Regions from separate parts of the Aeromicrobium halocynthiae genome, predicted to be linked through region 2. Evidence: predicted binding sites of a transcription regulator. Region 2 holds the regulator's gene; each other region holds the start of a gene.
What was found. Region 2 encodes LexA, which represses DNA repair genes until DNA is damaged. Its sites were predicted from a motif close to TCGAACANNTGTTCGA; they were not measured.

Region 1 (5,102 bases), on a different contig from region 2:
TCGCCGGTCCCGTCGGCATCAGCCGCGAGGACGCCTCGGCCCTGCTGCGCCAGCACAAGCGCGAGCGCCTCCCGATCATCGACGAGGACGGCAAGCTCACCGGCCTCATCACCGTCAAGGACTTCGTCAAGTCCGAGCAGTACCCGATGGCCAGCAAGGACGCCGAGGGTCGACTCCTCGTCGGCGCCGCCGTCGGCTTCTTCGGCGACTCCTGGGAGCGCGCCAACGCACTGCGCGAGGCCGGTGTCGACGTGCTCGTCGTCGACACCGCCCACGGCCACGCCCGCCTGCTGCTGGACATGATCCGCCGCATCAAGGCCGACAAGGTCTTCGACGGCATCCAGGTCATCGGCGGCAACGTCGCCACCCGCGCCGGTGCCCAGGCGCTCGTCGACGCCGGCGTCGACGCCGTCAAGGTCGGCGTCGGGCCCGGTTCCATCTGCACCACGCGTGTCGTCGCGGGCGTCGGCGTGCCGCAGGTCTCGGCCGTGTACGAGGCGTCGCTGGCGGCCAAGCCGGCCGGCGTCCCCGTCATCGCCGACGGCGGCCTGCAGTACTCCGGCGACATCGCCAAGGCGCTCGTCGCCGGCGCCGACACCGTCATGGTCGGGTCGCTGCTCGCGGGCTGCGAGGAGAGCCCCGGCGAGCTGATCTTCGTGAACGGCAAGCAGTACAAGACCTACCGCGGCATGGGCTCCATCGGCGCCATGGCCTCGCGCGGCAAGAAGTCCTACTCCAAGGACCGCTACTTCCAGGCCGACGTCGCCAGCGACGACAAGATCGTCCCCGAGGGCATCGAGGGCCAGGTGGCCTACCGCGGCCCGCTGGGGGCGGTCGTCCACCAGCTCGTCGGCGGGTTGCACCAGTCGATGTTCTACGTCGGCTCGCCGACCATCCCCGAGCTGCAGGAGCTCGGCCGGTTCACGCGCATCACGACCGCAGGGCTCAAGGAGAGCCACCCGCACGACGTCCAGATGGTCGTCGAGGCGCCCAACTACTCGGGCCGTCGCTGACCCCTCGTGCTGGCTGACCGCTGGGGCGTCGACGAGCGGGACATTCGGCGACGCTACGGCTGCGACGAGCTCCTGCCGGACGCGCCGATGCGGGTGCTGCGCGGGGTCGACGTCGACGCGCCGGTCGACGTGCTGTGGCGGTGGGTCCGGCAGCTGCGCCTCGCGCCGTACTCCTATGACTGGATCGACAACGGCGGACGACGCTCGCCCCGGACCCTGCGCGACCTGCCGGAGCCGGACGTCGGTGACCCGTACACGGCGTTCCGGGGTCGTCCGATCGGCCGCGTCGAGGCCGTCGACCCGCCGCGCGAGCTGACGGTCTCGTTGATCGGTGCGGTGATGACCTACCCGCTGACCGAGCGCCCCAGGGGTGGATCTCGGCTCGTGTTCGTGATGCTCGCCCGCGGCCGCCGCCCCCTGCTCGACCTGCTGAGTGCCGGCGACCTCGTCATGGCCCGCCGCCAGCTCCTCACGCTGAAGGAACTGGCCGAGGAGACGATCTGACCCCCGGTGGTCTGGGGGTCCCCCCTGCACGGAGTGCTCGGGGGCGTAGCGCGGACCGCGCCGAAGGCGCTGGTCCGCGCGCATCAAGGCCACGCCCGGACACCGCGGACTCTCCGAAACCGACTGTCGGTGGTCGAGCGTATGTTTGATTCATGGACATCGGGGAGAGCACGAGCGAGGAGGCCATGACCGCGGCCACTCGCGCGGTGGCGCGGGCCGAGGCAGTTCAGTACTGCTCGATGCTCGCGTTCCGCGACGCCGAGGAGGCCCGCATCAGTCGGCTCGACGGCTCGATGCGTCAGCTCGTGGAGCGCTCGGCGATCCCGATGTCGATCGGTCAGGCGATGGGCCTCTCGGAGAACCAGGTCTGGTCGCGGCTCGCGATCGCAGACCGGATGGTCGCCCACGCCCCCGCCTGCTGGGCGGCGTTCTGCGACGGTGTCATCGATGCCGCCCGGGTTCGGGAGATCTCCGCCGGGCTCGATCGGTTGGAGCGCGAAGAGTCCTGGCAGCGGCTCGACGAGACCGTGCTCGCCTACGCCACCACCCACACCACTGCTGAGCTGCGTTCCTGGATCAAACGGTTCGTCACCCGCGTCGAACCCGACGAAGCACTCGAACGAGCAGAGAAGGCCCGCGAACAGCGCTACGTCGCCCTGCACCACCTCGAGGACGGCATGTCCTGGCTCTCGGCCTACCTGCCGTCCCACCAGGCAGCGGCGGTGATGAAGCGCCTCGACCGCGCCGCCCGCATCCCCGTCGACGACGAGGACGATCGCACGTTGCCGCAGCGGACCGCCGACCTGTTCGTCTCCTGGCTCACCCACGGCGAGACCACCGACCTCCCCACCGTCACCGGCGACATCGCCGTCACCATCGAGGCGGACGTCCTCACCGGACTCATCGATGGGCACGCCGGATCCAGTGATGGCGAATGGTCCGCCCCGACGTCGTGGATCCTCGACGACCTCGACCCCGACGACACCTTCTGGCACCGCATCATCACCGACCCCGTCCACGGGAACACGCTGGCTCACGACTACGTCGGCAGATTCGCCCCCGAAACCCTGGCGAAGGCCATCAGGTTCAGGGACGGCGTCTGCCGCGCACCCGGATGTCGAGTCCCGGCGGAGAGATGCGACCTCGACCACCGAGAACCCTGGCCCACCGGCCCCACCAACGGGGACAACATGTGGGCACTGTGCAGGAGACACCACTCCATGAAGGGCCACGACGTCCTGCGATGGATCCTGCCCACCGGACGCACCGTCGCCGCCTGAAGGGCTGAGCACGCCCCAGACCGGGACCGCGGCGGAGCGCCCTCTGCCCGTAGGGTGTCGCCATGGCTGAGATCGAGATCGGGACCGCCAAGCGCGGCCGGCGGGCGTACTCCTTCGACGACATCGCGATCGTGCCGAGCCGGCGCACGCGCGACCCCGAGGAGGTCTCCACCGCCTGGCAGATCGACGCCTACCGCTTCGAGCTGCCGGTGATCGCCGCCCCGATGGACTCGGTCATGAGCCCCGAGACCGTCATCGCCCTCGGCCGGCACGGTGGCCTCGGTGTCCTCGACCTCGAGGGACTGTGGACCCGCTACGAGGAGCCCGAGACGCTGCTCGCCGAGATCGCCGGGCTCGACCCGTCGTCGGCCAACGCCCGCATGCAGGAGATCTACGCCGAGCCCATCAAGCCCGAGCTCATCACCGCACGCCTGCAGCAGATCCGCGACGCCGGCGTCACCGTCGCCGGAGCGCTCTCCCCGCAGCGCACCAAGCAGTTCGCCGACGTCGTCGTCGCCGCCGGAGTCGACCTCTTCGTCATCCGCGGCACCACCGTCTCCGCCGAGCACGTCTCCGGACAGACCGAGCCGTTGAACCTCAAGGAGTTCATCTACGAGCTCGACGTGCCCGTCATCGTCGGCGGGTGCGCCACCTACCAGGCTGCGCTGCACCTCATGCGCACCGGCGCCGCCGGCGTGCTCGTCGGCTTCGGCGGGGGAGCGGCGCACACCACCCGCTCCGTCCTCGGCGTCGCCGTCCCGATGGCCTCCGCGGTGGCCGACGTCGCCGCGGCCCGCCGGGACTACCTCGACGAGTCCGGCGGCCGCTACGTCCACGTCATCGCCGACGGGTCCATCGGCCGCAGCGGCGACATCGCCAAGGCCATCGCCTGCGGCGCCGACGCCGTCATGCTCGGCTCGCCCTTCGCGCGCGCCACCGAGGCCCCCGGGCGCGGCTTCCACTGGGGCGCCGAGGCCTGGCACGCGGAGCTGCCCCGCGGACAGCGCGTCGAGTTCGGCACGTCCGGCTCGCTGGAGTCGCTGCTGTTCGGCCCTTCGTCCGTCCCCGACGGCACGATGAACCTCATCGGAGCCCTGCGGCGCGCGATGGCCACCACCGGCTACACCGAGCTCAAGGAGTTCCAGCGCGTCGAGGTCGTCGTCTCCTGAGTCAGGTGAGGTCGACGCCCGCCGCCTCCACCAGCGCCTCGACCCGCGCCCGTTCGGCCAGGGCCTCGCCGCGGCGACGCTCGGCCTCCAGGCGCTCGGGGATCTCGAGCATCGCGCACAGCTCGGCCAGCACGGCGTCGTAGGCCAGGACGGTCGCTCCGGCGCTCGCGCTGGCGGGATCCAGCGTGCGCACGGCGCGGGCCAGCGTCCTCGCGTCCCGGGCGACGTCCTGCAGCGGTCGGACCATGACTCGACGCTACGACGGTCCTCGTCCGACTGCCGAGAGGATGCGCACAGCACCTGTACAACTGGCATACCGACGGTATCCTGAAAGGCATGTCCGTCGCGTCCGTCATCCCCGCCTCCCGCATCGACAGCCTCACCCGCCTGATTCGCAGCACCACGGGGGAGACGCGCACGACGATCACCCCGCTGACCGGCGAGGACGTCGCGAGGATCCCGTTGTCGAGCATCGACGACGTCGAGACGGCCTTCGACACCGCGCGCGTCGCCCAGGAGCGGTGGGCCCGCACCCCCGTCTCCTCCCGCTCGCAGGCGCTGCTCCGCCTGCACGACCTCGTGCTCGAGCACACCGACGAGCTGCTCGACCTGATCCAGGTCGAGTCCGGCAAGTCCCGCGCCCACGCGTTCGACGAGGTGGCCCACCTCGCCCTCACGGCGCGCTACTACGCACGCCGGCTGCGTCGCCAGGTCCGCCCCAGCCGCCGCAACGGTGTCCTGCCCGGCCTCACGAGCGTGCACGTCAACCAGGTCCCCAAGGGCGTCGTCGGCATCATCAGCCCCTGGAACTACCCCCTCACGATGGCCCTGTCCGACGGCCTGCCCGCCCTCGCAGCCGGCAACGCCGTCGTCCTCAAGCCCGACAGCCAGAGCCCGCTGATCGCCCTCGCCGGCGTCGAGCTCCTGCGCCGCGCGGGCGTCCCCGCCGACGTGTGGCAGGTGGTCAGCGGCCCCGGCTCCGTCGTGGGCACCGCGATCATCGAGCGCGCCGACTACATCTGCTTCACCGGATCCACCGCCACCGGCACGACCGTCGCCAAGCAGGCCGCCGAGCGGCTCGTCAACTACTCCCTCGAGCTCGGCGGCAAGAACCCGATGATCGTCCTGCCCGGCGC
Region 2 (5,102 bases):
ACCTCGCGCACCAGCTGCAGCACGCCTGAGCGGCCCTCGTCGCCTGCTGCGCTGTGGACGCCCGGGCCGGGTCACGCGGGTGCTGACCTAGGCTTCCGTGCATGCCTGAGCCGACGACTGCTCCGACCGTGCGGCCCACCGTGCGTACCGTCCTCGACGCCGCCGTCGACGCCGTCGGCGGCAGCGAACGGCCCGGCCAGGTGACGATGGCCGAGACCGTCGCGGAGGCGCTGGACCAGGAGCGACACCTGCTGGTGCAGGCGGGGACGGGCACCGGCAAGTCCCTCGGCTACCTCGTGCCGAGCATGCTGCACGGCGAGCGGGTCGTGATCGCGACGGCGACGCTCGCCCTGCAGCACCAGCTCATCGAGCGCGACATCCCCGCGCTGCGGTCGGCCGCTGCCTCGGTCGGTGCCGAGGTGCCGCACTGCGCGGTGGTCAAGGGCCGGGCCAACTACGCCTGCCTGCACCGGGTGCGCGAGGGCGTCCCGGACGACCAGGGGGTGCTCGTGGAGGTGCCCGAGGGCGAGCTGGGCGCGGAGGTCGTGACGCTGCGCCGCTGGGCCGAGGACCAGGCCGAGAAGGAGAGTGTCGGCGACCGCGACTCCGCCCCCGCGCACTCCGAGCGGGCGTGGCGCCAGATCAGCGTCAACCACCGCGAGTGTCTGGGCGCCACCCGCTGCTCCTACGCCGAGGAGTGCTTCGCCGAGCGTGCCCGCGACGACGCCGCGCAGGCCGACGTCGTCGTCACCAACCACGCGCTGCTGGCGATCGACGCGATCGACGGCGTCCCGATGTTGCCCGAGTACGACGCCGTGGTCGTCGACGAGGCCCACGAGCTGGCCGCGCGCGTCACGCAGGCTGCCACCGCGGAGCTCGACGCGGGCGCCGTCGAGCGCGCGGCGCGGCGCGCCCGCTCGCAGGTGCGGGGCGAACGTGCCGACCGTGCCGTCGACGACCTCACCGAGGCCGCCGACGCGCTCGGTGACGCGTTGAGCCACACGCAGGTGGGTCGGATCGAGCGAGCGGAGGAGGCGCTGTCCGAGGCCCTCGCGATGGTGCGCGACGCGGCCCGCAACGTGGTCTCCGCGCTGGTCAAGCCCGCCGACGAGAAGGACGGTGAGGACGCCGGCCGTCAGCAGGCCAAGGCGCAGCTGGAGGAGCTGCGCACGATCGCCGAGCGGATGGCTGCGGGCAAGGAGACGGAGGTGCTGTGGGTGGCAGAGACGCGCAGCGGCGCGCCGCTGCTGCGCATCGCGCCGATCGACGTCTCCCTCGCGCTGCGCGACCGACTGTTCGCCGAGAAGACCGTCGTGCTGACCTCGGCCACGCTGACCCTCGGCGGCGGGTTCGACCCGCTGGCGGTCTCGCTCGGCCTGCCTGCCGGGGACGAGGAGTCGTGGCGCGGCATCGACGTCGGCTCGCCCTTCGACTACGGCCGCCAGGGCATCCTCTACGTCGCCAAGCACCTGCCGGCTCCGGGCCGCGACGGGCTGCAGGAGGCGCAGCTGGACGAGATCGCCGCGCTCGTCGAGGCCGCCGGCGGACGCACCCTCGGGCTGTTCTCCTCGCGCCGGGCCGCCGAGGCCGCTGCCGCGGCGACGCGCGAGCGACTCCCGGACCTCGACATCTGGTGCCAGGGCGACGCGCAGCTGCCGGAGCTGGCGCGGCGATTCGCGGTGACGGACTCCACCTGCCTGTTCGGCACGTTGAGCCTGTGGCAGGGCGTCGACCTGCCGGGCTCGACGTGTCAGCTGGTGATCATCGACCGGGTGCCGTTCCCGCGCCCGGACGACCCACTCATGAGCGCCCGCCAGCGTCTGGTCGAGAAGCGCGGGGGCAACGGGTTCATGAGCGTCGCGGCGAGCCATGCCGCGCTGCTGCTGGCCCAGGGAGCCGGGCGGTTGATCCGCCGCGCCGACGACCGCGGGGTCGTGGCGGTCCTGGACCCCCGACTGGTCACCGCCCGGTACGGGTCGTTCCTGGCAGCGTCCCTGCCGCCGATGTGGCGCACCACCGACCGCGACGCCGTGCTCGGCGCGCTGCGACGACTCGACGAGTCCTGACGTCGCGGTCGGTGGGTCAGGGCTGACGCCCTGCGCTGGTCGGCCCCCGGGTCAGAGACGACGAAGGACCGCGGTGACCTTGCCCAAGATGGTGGCGTGGGTGCCGTCGATCGGGGAGTAGTTCTCGTTGTGCGGCATCAGCCAGGTGGCGCCGTCCTTGCGCTGGAACGTCTTGACGGTGGCCTCGCCGTCGAGCATGGCGGCCACGATCTCGCCGTTCTCGGCCATCGGCTGCTGGCGCACGACGACGAAGTCGCCCTCGCAGATCGCCGCGTCGATCATCGAGTCGCCCTGGACCTGCAGCAGGAACAGGGTGCCGTCGCCGACGATGGAGGCAGGAAGGGGAAGGACGTCCTCGACCCGCTCCTCGGCGAGGATCGGCCCGCCGGCGGCGATCGTGCCGACCATCGGGACGTACGTGGCGGCGGGGCGGGCGTCGCCGATGCCGGTGGAGTCGGCCTCGTCCTCCTCGGCCGGACCGAGCGTGCGACGGGCCTTGAGGACCTCGGGCAGGAAGATCTCCAGGGCACGCGGCCGGTTCGGGTCGCGCCGGACGTAGCCCAGACGCTCCAGGACGCGCAGCTGGTGCGCGACCGAGGACGTGCTGGCCAGGCCGACGGCGACACCGATCTCGCGCATGCTGGGCGGGTAGCCGTGCTTCTCGATCATCTCGCGCAGGAAGACGAGGATCTTCTGCTGCCGCTCGGTCAGGCCGGTCATCTCGTCGACCGGACCGTCGGGCAGCTCGCGCGGGGAGTTCTTGGAACCCTTCGGGCGGCCGCGGCGGGGTGCCTGGGCGGTCGTGCCCGCTGGCGTACCAGCCTCGGGGGAGTCGGAGGTCTTCGTGTCGTCGCTCATGTGATCACCGTAACGACCTCCACGGACAGATCCAAACATCTGTTCGATCGGCGTGTCGTGAACACGCCTCGCGAAACTTCTTGCGAAAAATTTCTGCCCGCGATTCCAGGCCTGATGGGGTCGATGTCGCTCCCGCGTTCGATTCGGGGCTGTTTTTGTCCGAGGTCTGTCGTAGTGTCGTACACGTGTTCGATCGAACGTCTGTTCCCCGTCGCACCACCCCGCGGCCCGGATCGAGTGACATCGCGGACCTCGGTCGGACACCTCACTCCACAGCACCCGTTCCCTTCCCCACGGAGGCACCCATGAGCACCATCACCCTCGCTCCCGGCCACTTCACCACTGCGCCCCGCACGTCGACGCGGCCCATCTCCTCGACCTCCGGCTCCGCCGGCGCGGTGCGCCTGACGCGTCGCGGTCGCCTCGTCGTGCTGGCAGCGGCCCTCGCCGTCATCGCCTTCGCCGTCGTGGCCCTCGGCCCGTCGGTCGTCGCCTCCGGTGAGCGGGGCGACGTCCCGGCCACCACGGTCGTGACGGTCCAGCCGGGCCAGACCCTCTGGCAGATCGCCGTCGAGGCCAACCCCACGGGCGACCCGCGCCGCACGGTCGACGACATCATGCGCATGAACGCGCTCTCCAGCGCCGGTGCCCTGCAGATGGGCCGCGAGCTCGCGGTGCCCGTCTACGAGTGAGGCACTCGAGAACGCTGTGAGGGGTGCGGCCCGAGCGGTCCGCACCCCTCACCGTGTCCGTTGTCGTGCGCGGATCGGGCTCTCTGTCGGGTTCACCTTTGCCGCCGCAGGCGTGACGTCCCCGCAGCCGGCGGTCCCGACCCTGCGCGCGTCGAGGCGACGAGCGGACGGGCATGATGACGCCATGCGCTTCCACGTCGTGGCCGACGACACCGATCGCGACGGCGGGTACGTCGTCGCTCGGCTGACCCAGCTCGGCTACCGCCCCGAGTGGCTCGACCGCGACGAGCTGCCGGTCTTCACCGATCTCGGCGAGTCGGCCCTCGTGCTGCTGCTCGGCTCCGAGCGCGGCGCCCACGAGCCTCGCTGGCAGGCGTCGGTCGAGGCCGAGGAGGCGCTCGTCCGTGCGGCGCTGCGCGCCGGCACCCCGGTGATGGGCATCTGCTTCGGCGCGCAGGTCCTCGCCCGCGCCCTCGGCGGCACCTCCTACCGGGGCGACGACCCCGAGGTGGGGTTCAAGCGGGTCGACACCGTCGACCCGGTCCTGTGCCCCGAGGGTCCCTGGGCGCAGTTCCACCGCGACGTCATGGTGCCGCCGCAGCAGGCCCGTGTCCTCGGCAGCAGCTGGTTCGGTCCGCAGTGCTTCACCGACGAGAGCCTCGGCACCCCGGCCATCGCGTGGCAGTTCCACCCTGAGGTGACGCCGCAGACCTATGCGCGGTGGGTCGACGAGGACGCCGACACCGTCCGACTGTCCGGCGCCGACCCGTCGCTGCTGAGGCGTCACGCCCTGCTGAGCGCGGGTCGTGCCGAGGCGTCGGCACACCAGCTCGTCGACGCCGCGCTGGCCTACCTGCGGGTGCGTCGGCCCTCACCGCAGACCTGAGGGCCACGTCGGCCGAGGACGCTCGCCCTCAGTCGCACGCCGCGGCGCGCAGGTCCGCCAGCGGTGTCATGGCGGTCAGTGCGGCGTCCTGCTCCTCGGATTCGACCTCCTCGAGAAAGCGCAGGTACTCCACGGCCGGCACTTCCTCCTCGGTAGGCCGCACGAAGCCGTCGGTGTAGAAGGCGCACTCGTCGGCGCCGACGAGGTCGGTGTCGACGAGCCACGTCTTCGGCGCGTCGATGCGGCCGAGGTCGTTCCCGCCGATGCCGATCGTGCGGCGCATGAGCACGATGCGCGGCTCGTCGACGTCACCGACGTAGTAGACCGCGTGCACCTCGAGCGTCACCAGCGGAGCGGGGGTGCCGGCGGCCTCGTCGGGGCTCCCTGCGTCGCCGGGCTCCTCGTCCGGGTCGACGTCCTCGGCAGCGGCCTCGGTGACCTGCCAGTCCGCGCTCACCACGACGGGCAGCTCGACCGGTTGGGCCTCGGCGTCGAAGAGGGAGACGAACAGCTGTGCGGTCGGAGGGCCGTCGGCGAGCAGCGGACTGGTCTCGACCTGCTCGGCGAAGGTGGGCCCGCCGATGCCGAGGTGGGTGCGTT
Region 3 (5,102 bases), on a different contig from region 2:
AGAGAACGAGCATCGCCAAGAAGGCAGCGGCGAAGGACCCGAGACAGCCGGCGAGCACGCTCCAGCCGGGCGCGTGGGGCAGGCCCGCCGCCACGAGGAGGTCACGACCCGGGACCCGCGACTCGCCGCGCCGACCCACCGGTGGGAGGAACCACCACGACAGCACGAGCAGGAGTCCGGAGGCCAGCATCAGGCCGACGACGACGTTCATCGTCGGCCGCCGTCGTCCGCGCCGGTGCGGGTGAGCCCGAGCACCTGGTCGAGGTCGACGCCGGCCAGCTCGAACGCCTCTCGCCGGGTGGGCACGCCGTGGCCTCGGACCATCACGCCGTCACGGCGCACGAAGACCGGGTCGGCCTCGACGTTGCCGTTCTCGACCCTGCCCGTGACGGCGAGGATCTCGCGCACCCGCCGTCGACCCTCGGCGTCGAGGCCGGTGTGGACGACGACGTCGACGGACGTCGCGACCGTGGGCACGACGAAGGCGGAGCCGATGTTCTCCCCCGCCAGCAGCGGCAGCGTGCAGAGCTTGACCAGCGCCTGGCGTCCGGAGCTGGCGTGGAGGCTGGCCATGCCGGGCAGTCCTGCGTTGAGGGCGAGGAGCATGTCGAGCGACTCCGCGGCGCGGACCTCGCCGACGACGATGCGGCTCGGGCGCATGCGCAGCGCCTCCTTCACGAGGGCTCGCAGGTCGATCGCACCGGTCCCCTCCAGGCCCGCCTGTCGGGTCTGCATCGCGACCCAGTCGGGGTGGCCGCACTGCAGCTCGAAGACCTCCTCGACGGTGATGAGCCGCTGGCTAGCAGGGATGGCCGCGGCGAGGCAGTTCAGCAGGGTCGTCTTGCCGGCCTGGGTGCCGCCGGAGACGACGATGTTCAAGCCCGCCCTCACGCACGCGTTCAGGAAGCATGCTGCCGGCTCGTCGATGGTGCCGAGCCCGACGAGGTCGTCGAGGGAGTGGGCACGGGCGACGAACTTGCGGATGTTGACCGCCGCGAAGTCCCGACTGATCCCCTCCAGCACGACGTGCAGACGGTGACCACCGGGGAGCATCGCGTCGACGAACGGCTGGGAGACGTCGAGCCGGCGACCTGACGTCGACAGCATGCGGTCGATGAGCTCGCGCACCTGTGCGGCGGTCAGCATCACCGACGTGAGCTCCGGCCGGCCCTCGCGGGCGACGAAGACCCGGTCCGGCTGGTTGATCCAGATCTCCTCGACCGTCGGGTCGTCGAGGAACGGCTGCAACGGGCCGAACCCGGCCACGTCGGCCACGATCTGGCCCACCACCCGCTCGGGCTCCTCCAGGGACCGCACCGCGCCGGTGAGCGAACGTCGCTCGTGCTCGGCCACCACGTCGACGGCGGCCTGGCGCACCGCGCCGGCATCGCGCTGCGGGTCGATCCGCCGGTCCCGCACCATCTGGCGCACCCGTTCGGACAGGTCGGGACCTGCTGGTGACGACGTCGATGAGTCCACGTCCATGCCTTCCCCCGAAAGCTCAACGAATGCCCGGCATCATGCCGCAGAACCCGCCCTGCCGGAACCCCCACCGACCGAACTGTGGACAGACGTCCGACGGTCCGTCCGAACGAAAGAGCCAGGCCCAACCCCTGGTATTCGATCACACGTTCTGTTATGATCATCACATGAGCGCTTCATCCCTCGCCGACCACCTCGAGGAGGTGGCGGCCATGCTGCGCTCGTTCCCGCCCGGCACCGACGCGCTGCGCGTGCTGCAGTCCGCATTCAACGCCATCGCCGCCGCGCAGGTCGAGCTCGTCGCCGAGGTGGCCGAGCGCGGAGACCACGAGGCCGAGGGCTGCTCCAGCATCAAGAACTGGCTGCGTGACCAGCTACGCCTCGACAGCGCCGCCGCCCACCGCCTCGTCGACGCCGGACGCACCCTGCGGCGCCTGCCCCGCGTGGCCGACGCAGCCGACACCGGCGCCCTCTCCCCCGAGCACCTGCGCTCCTTCTCCTACGCCCTGCGCCACCTCGACCCCGGCATCGTCGAGGACGCCCAGGACTGGATGATCGACCTCGCCCGCCACGCCCCGCCCAAGACCCTGCGCGACGCCACCGTCCGTCTGCGCGAAGCTGCCTACCCCGACGAGCTCGACGAAGCCTGGATCCGCGGCATGGACCGCCACGACATCCGCCTGAGCCCCGTCGCCGACGGCTGGCACCTCACCGGGTTCCTGCCCGCCGACACCGGCGCCGCGTTCCGCGCCATCCTCGGCTCCCTCTCCGCCCCCACCTGCGCCGACGACGACCGCCCCGCCGCCGAACGACGCATCACCGCCCTCGACACCCTGCTCGCCGGCATCCTCGAGAACGGGCTCCCCACCGACAAGGGCGTCCGCCCCCACATCGACCTCACCGTCGACCTCGCCCAGCTCGCCACCGACGCCGACACCACCACCGGCCGACTCGCCGGCTTCGGCAGCATCGGCCCCGCCCAGCTCCAACAGATCCTCTGCGGCGGCGACCTCACCCCCATCCTCACCGCCGGCAAGCACGCCACCCTCGACGTCGGCCGGCGCGCCCGCCTCGCCACACCCCACCAACGCCGCGCCGTCGGCCAGCAGCAGGACCGCACCTGCGCCGGACCCGGCTGCCACGCACCCGTCGTCCACGTCCACCACATCCGCCACTGGTCCGACGGCGGGCCGACCGACCTCAGCAACCTCATCGGCCTGTGCCCCGCCTGCCACCGCCTCGTCCACGCCGGGCGCCTGCGCATCGACCCCCGCACCCGCCGCATCGAGGCCACCGTCCGCCGACGGTCCCCCGGCAGGCTCCCGGACCTGGGCGCCGTCCGAGCCCGAGCACCGGCACGCGCGGCCCGGTCCGGCTGAGTCCAGCCGCGCGGTGAGTTGTCTCCTCACCACCCATCGGCCAAGATCGACACGTGTTCCGCCTCCCCCACAGCGCCGTCACGACGCTCCTCGCGGGCGCCCTCCTCCTGCTGACCCCCGCCGTCGCCACCGGCGAACCACCCCTCGACGTCGCCGGCACCATCACCGACGAGGCCGGCGTCCTCGACGACGACCAACGCGCCGAGGTCGACGCCGCCCTCGACGCCCACTTCGAGGTCACCCGCAGCCAGATCTTCGTCGTCTACGTCGAGACCTTCGACGGCCTCAGCGGGGCGGAGTGGGCCGCGCAGACCGCCCAGACCTCCGGCCTCGGCGTCGCCGACATCCTGCTCGTCGTCGCCACCCAGCAGCGCGCCTACGGCTTCGACGTCCCCGAGGACATCAGCGACGCCGACCTCGAACGCGTCGAGCGGGAGTTCGTCCTGCCCGCCCTGCGCAACGACGACTGGGACGGAGCCGCCATCGCCGCGGCCGACGGCTTCACCACCGTCCAGGAGGGCGTCGACATCCCCTGGACGCCCATCGCCCTCGGCGGCCTCGCCGTCCTCGGTGCCGGCGCCTACGGCGTCTACCGCACCCGCCGACGCTACGACCACACCCACCGCGTCCTCGACGAGCACGGCAACCCCGTCGACCCGGCCGCGATCCTCACCGACGAGGAGCTCGAGCAGGCCGCCTCCGCCGCCCTGCTCGCCGCCGACGACGCCCTGCGCACCGCCGAGCAGGAGGTCGGCTTCGCCGAGGCGCAGTTCGGGGCCGAGTCCACCACCGCCCTGCGCGGCGCGCTGACCACGAACCGCGAACGCGCCCGCGAGGCCTTCACCCTGCACCAGCGACTCGACGACGCCGAGCCCGAGACGGACGCCGAACGGCGACGCCTGTGCTCCCAGATCATCGCCATCGCCGAGCAGATCGAGGCCGACCTCGACCAGCACACCGACGACATCGACCGCCTCCGCACCATCGAGGCCGACCTCGAGACCGCACTGTCGTCCGTCGACGACCGCCTCGACGACGTCCGTGGCCGCCTCGAGCCCGGGCGATCGGCCCTCGCGCAGCTGCGGGCCAACCACCCCCGCGCGGAGATCTCCGCCGTCCAGGACAACCCCGCCGAGGCCCAGGAGCTGCTCGACGCCGCCGCCGCCGCCCTCACCGACGCACGCACCGCCCGTCCGGGCGACCAGCGCGCGGCCGCCCTGCACGTCCGCACCGCCGAGGCAGCCGTCGAGCAGGCCGCCGCCAAGCTGCGAGCCGTCGACGACCTCGCCACCGGGCTCGCGACCCTCGACGACGAGGCAGCTCGCCTCACGGCCCGGCTCGCCGCCGTCCAGACGTTCGTCGAGACGCACCGCGGTGCCGTCGGCACAGCCGCGCGCACTCGCCTGTCCGAGGCCGAGAGGCTCCTGCAGAGCCCCGCGGGCGTCGTCGTGGAGGGCACGGCGGCCCTCGAGCGGTCGGCGGAGCTCGTCGAGGAGGCCCAGCAGATCGCCGAGGCCGACGTGGCCCGGTTCCGCGCCGACGCCGCACGGACCGCAGACCAGGCCGCGGCGCCCGTCGGTGCACGGCCCGGCGCCCTCGACGCCCTCCTGCTCGGCGGCCTCACCGGACCCCGTCGCACGACGCGCGGGCGGTCCGTCAGCCGGTCGTGGACGTCCTCGACGTCGACCTCCTCGTCGCGACGGACCCGATCGACCTTCGGCAGCAGGGGCGGCCGCAGCCGCTCGACGACACGACGCCGCAGCTCGGGTGGTTCCGCCCGACGCTCCCGCGGCGGTAGGTTCTGACCACCACCAAAGGAAAGCTCACCATGGCACAGAAGCAGTCCATCTTCGGTCGCATCTCCCAGCTGACGCGCGCCAACGTCAACGCCCTGATCGACCGCGCCGAGGATCCCGAGAAGATGCTCGACCAGCTCGTCCGCGACTACACCCAGAGCATCCGCGAGGCCGAGGACGCGGTGGCCCAGACGATCGGCAACCTGCGCCTCGCCGAGGCCGACCATGCCGACGACGTCGCCTCGGCGAAGGAGTGGGGGGCCAAGGCCATCGCCGCCTCGCAGAAGGCCGACGCGATGCGGTCCTCGGGACAGACCACCGAGGCCGATCGCTTCGACCAGCTAGCGAAGGTCGCCATCGGCAAGCAGATCACGTACGAGAACGACGCCAAGTCCGCCGCACCCGCCATCGCGAGCCAGGGCGAGCAGGTCGAGAAGCTCAAGTC

Region 1: ABD213_RS08935 (HNH endonuclease signature motif containing protein) is a predicted target of LexA. The motif match lies at 1,651-1,666, and genes of this name have one in related genera.
Region 3: ABD213_RS03350 (HNH endonuclease signature motif containing protein) is a predicted target of LexA. The motif match lies at 1,621-1,636, and genes of this name have one in related genera.

The regions. Positions count from the first base shown of each region.
Region 1 is NZ_BAAAPY010000005.1:113,248-118,349, reverse strand. Features, by position in the region: gene guaB (IMP dehydrogenase) at 1-1,013, shown strand, start outside; gene ABD213_RS08940 (hypothetical protein) at 1,020-1,517, shown strand; gene ABD213_RS08935 (HNH endonuclease signature motif containing protein) at 1,670-2,797, shown strand; gene ABD213_RS08930 (GuaB3 family IMP dehydrogenase-related protein) at 2,860-3,966, shown strand; gene ABD213_RS08925 (hypothetical protein) at 3,968-4,213, opposite strand; gene ABD213_RS08920 (succinic semialdehyde dehydrogenase) at 4,303-5,102, shown strand, end outside.
Region 2 is NZ_BAAAPY010000006.1:138,739-143,840, forward strand. Features, by position in the region: gene hflX (GTPase HflX) at 1-29, shown strand, start outside; gene ABD213_RS10100 (ATP-dependent DNA helicase) at 102-2,066, shown strand; gene lexA (transcriptional repressor LexA) at 2,118-2,924, opposite strand; gene ABD213_RS10110 (LysM peptidoglycan-binding domain-containing protein) at 3,230-3,616, shown strand; gene ABD213_RS10115 (type 1 glutamine amidotransferase) at 3,801-4,502, shown strand; gene ABD213_RS10120 (hypothetical protein) at 4,531-5,102, opposite strand, start outside.
Region 3 is NZ_BAAAPY010000001.1:666,894-671,995, forward strand. Features, by position in the region: gene ABD213_RS03340 (type II secretion system F family protein) at 1-211, opposite strand, end outside; gene ABD213_RS03345 (TadA family conjugal transfer-associated ATPase) at 208-1,485, opposite strand; gene ABD213_RS03350 (HNH endonuclease signature motif containing protein) at 1,650-2,861, shown strand; gene ABD213_RS03355 (TPM domain-containing protein) at 2,915-4,666, shown strand; gene ABD213_RS03360 (PspA/IM30 family protein) at 4,690-5,102, shown strand, end outside.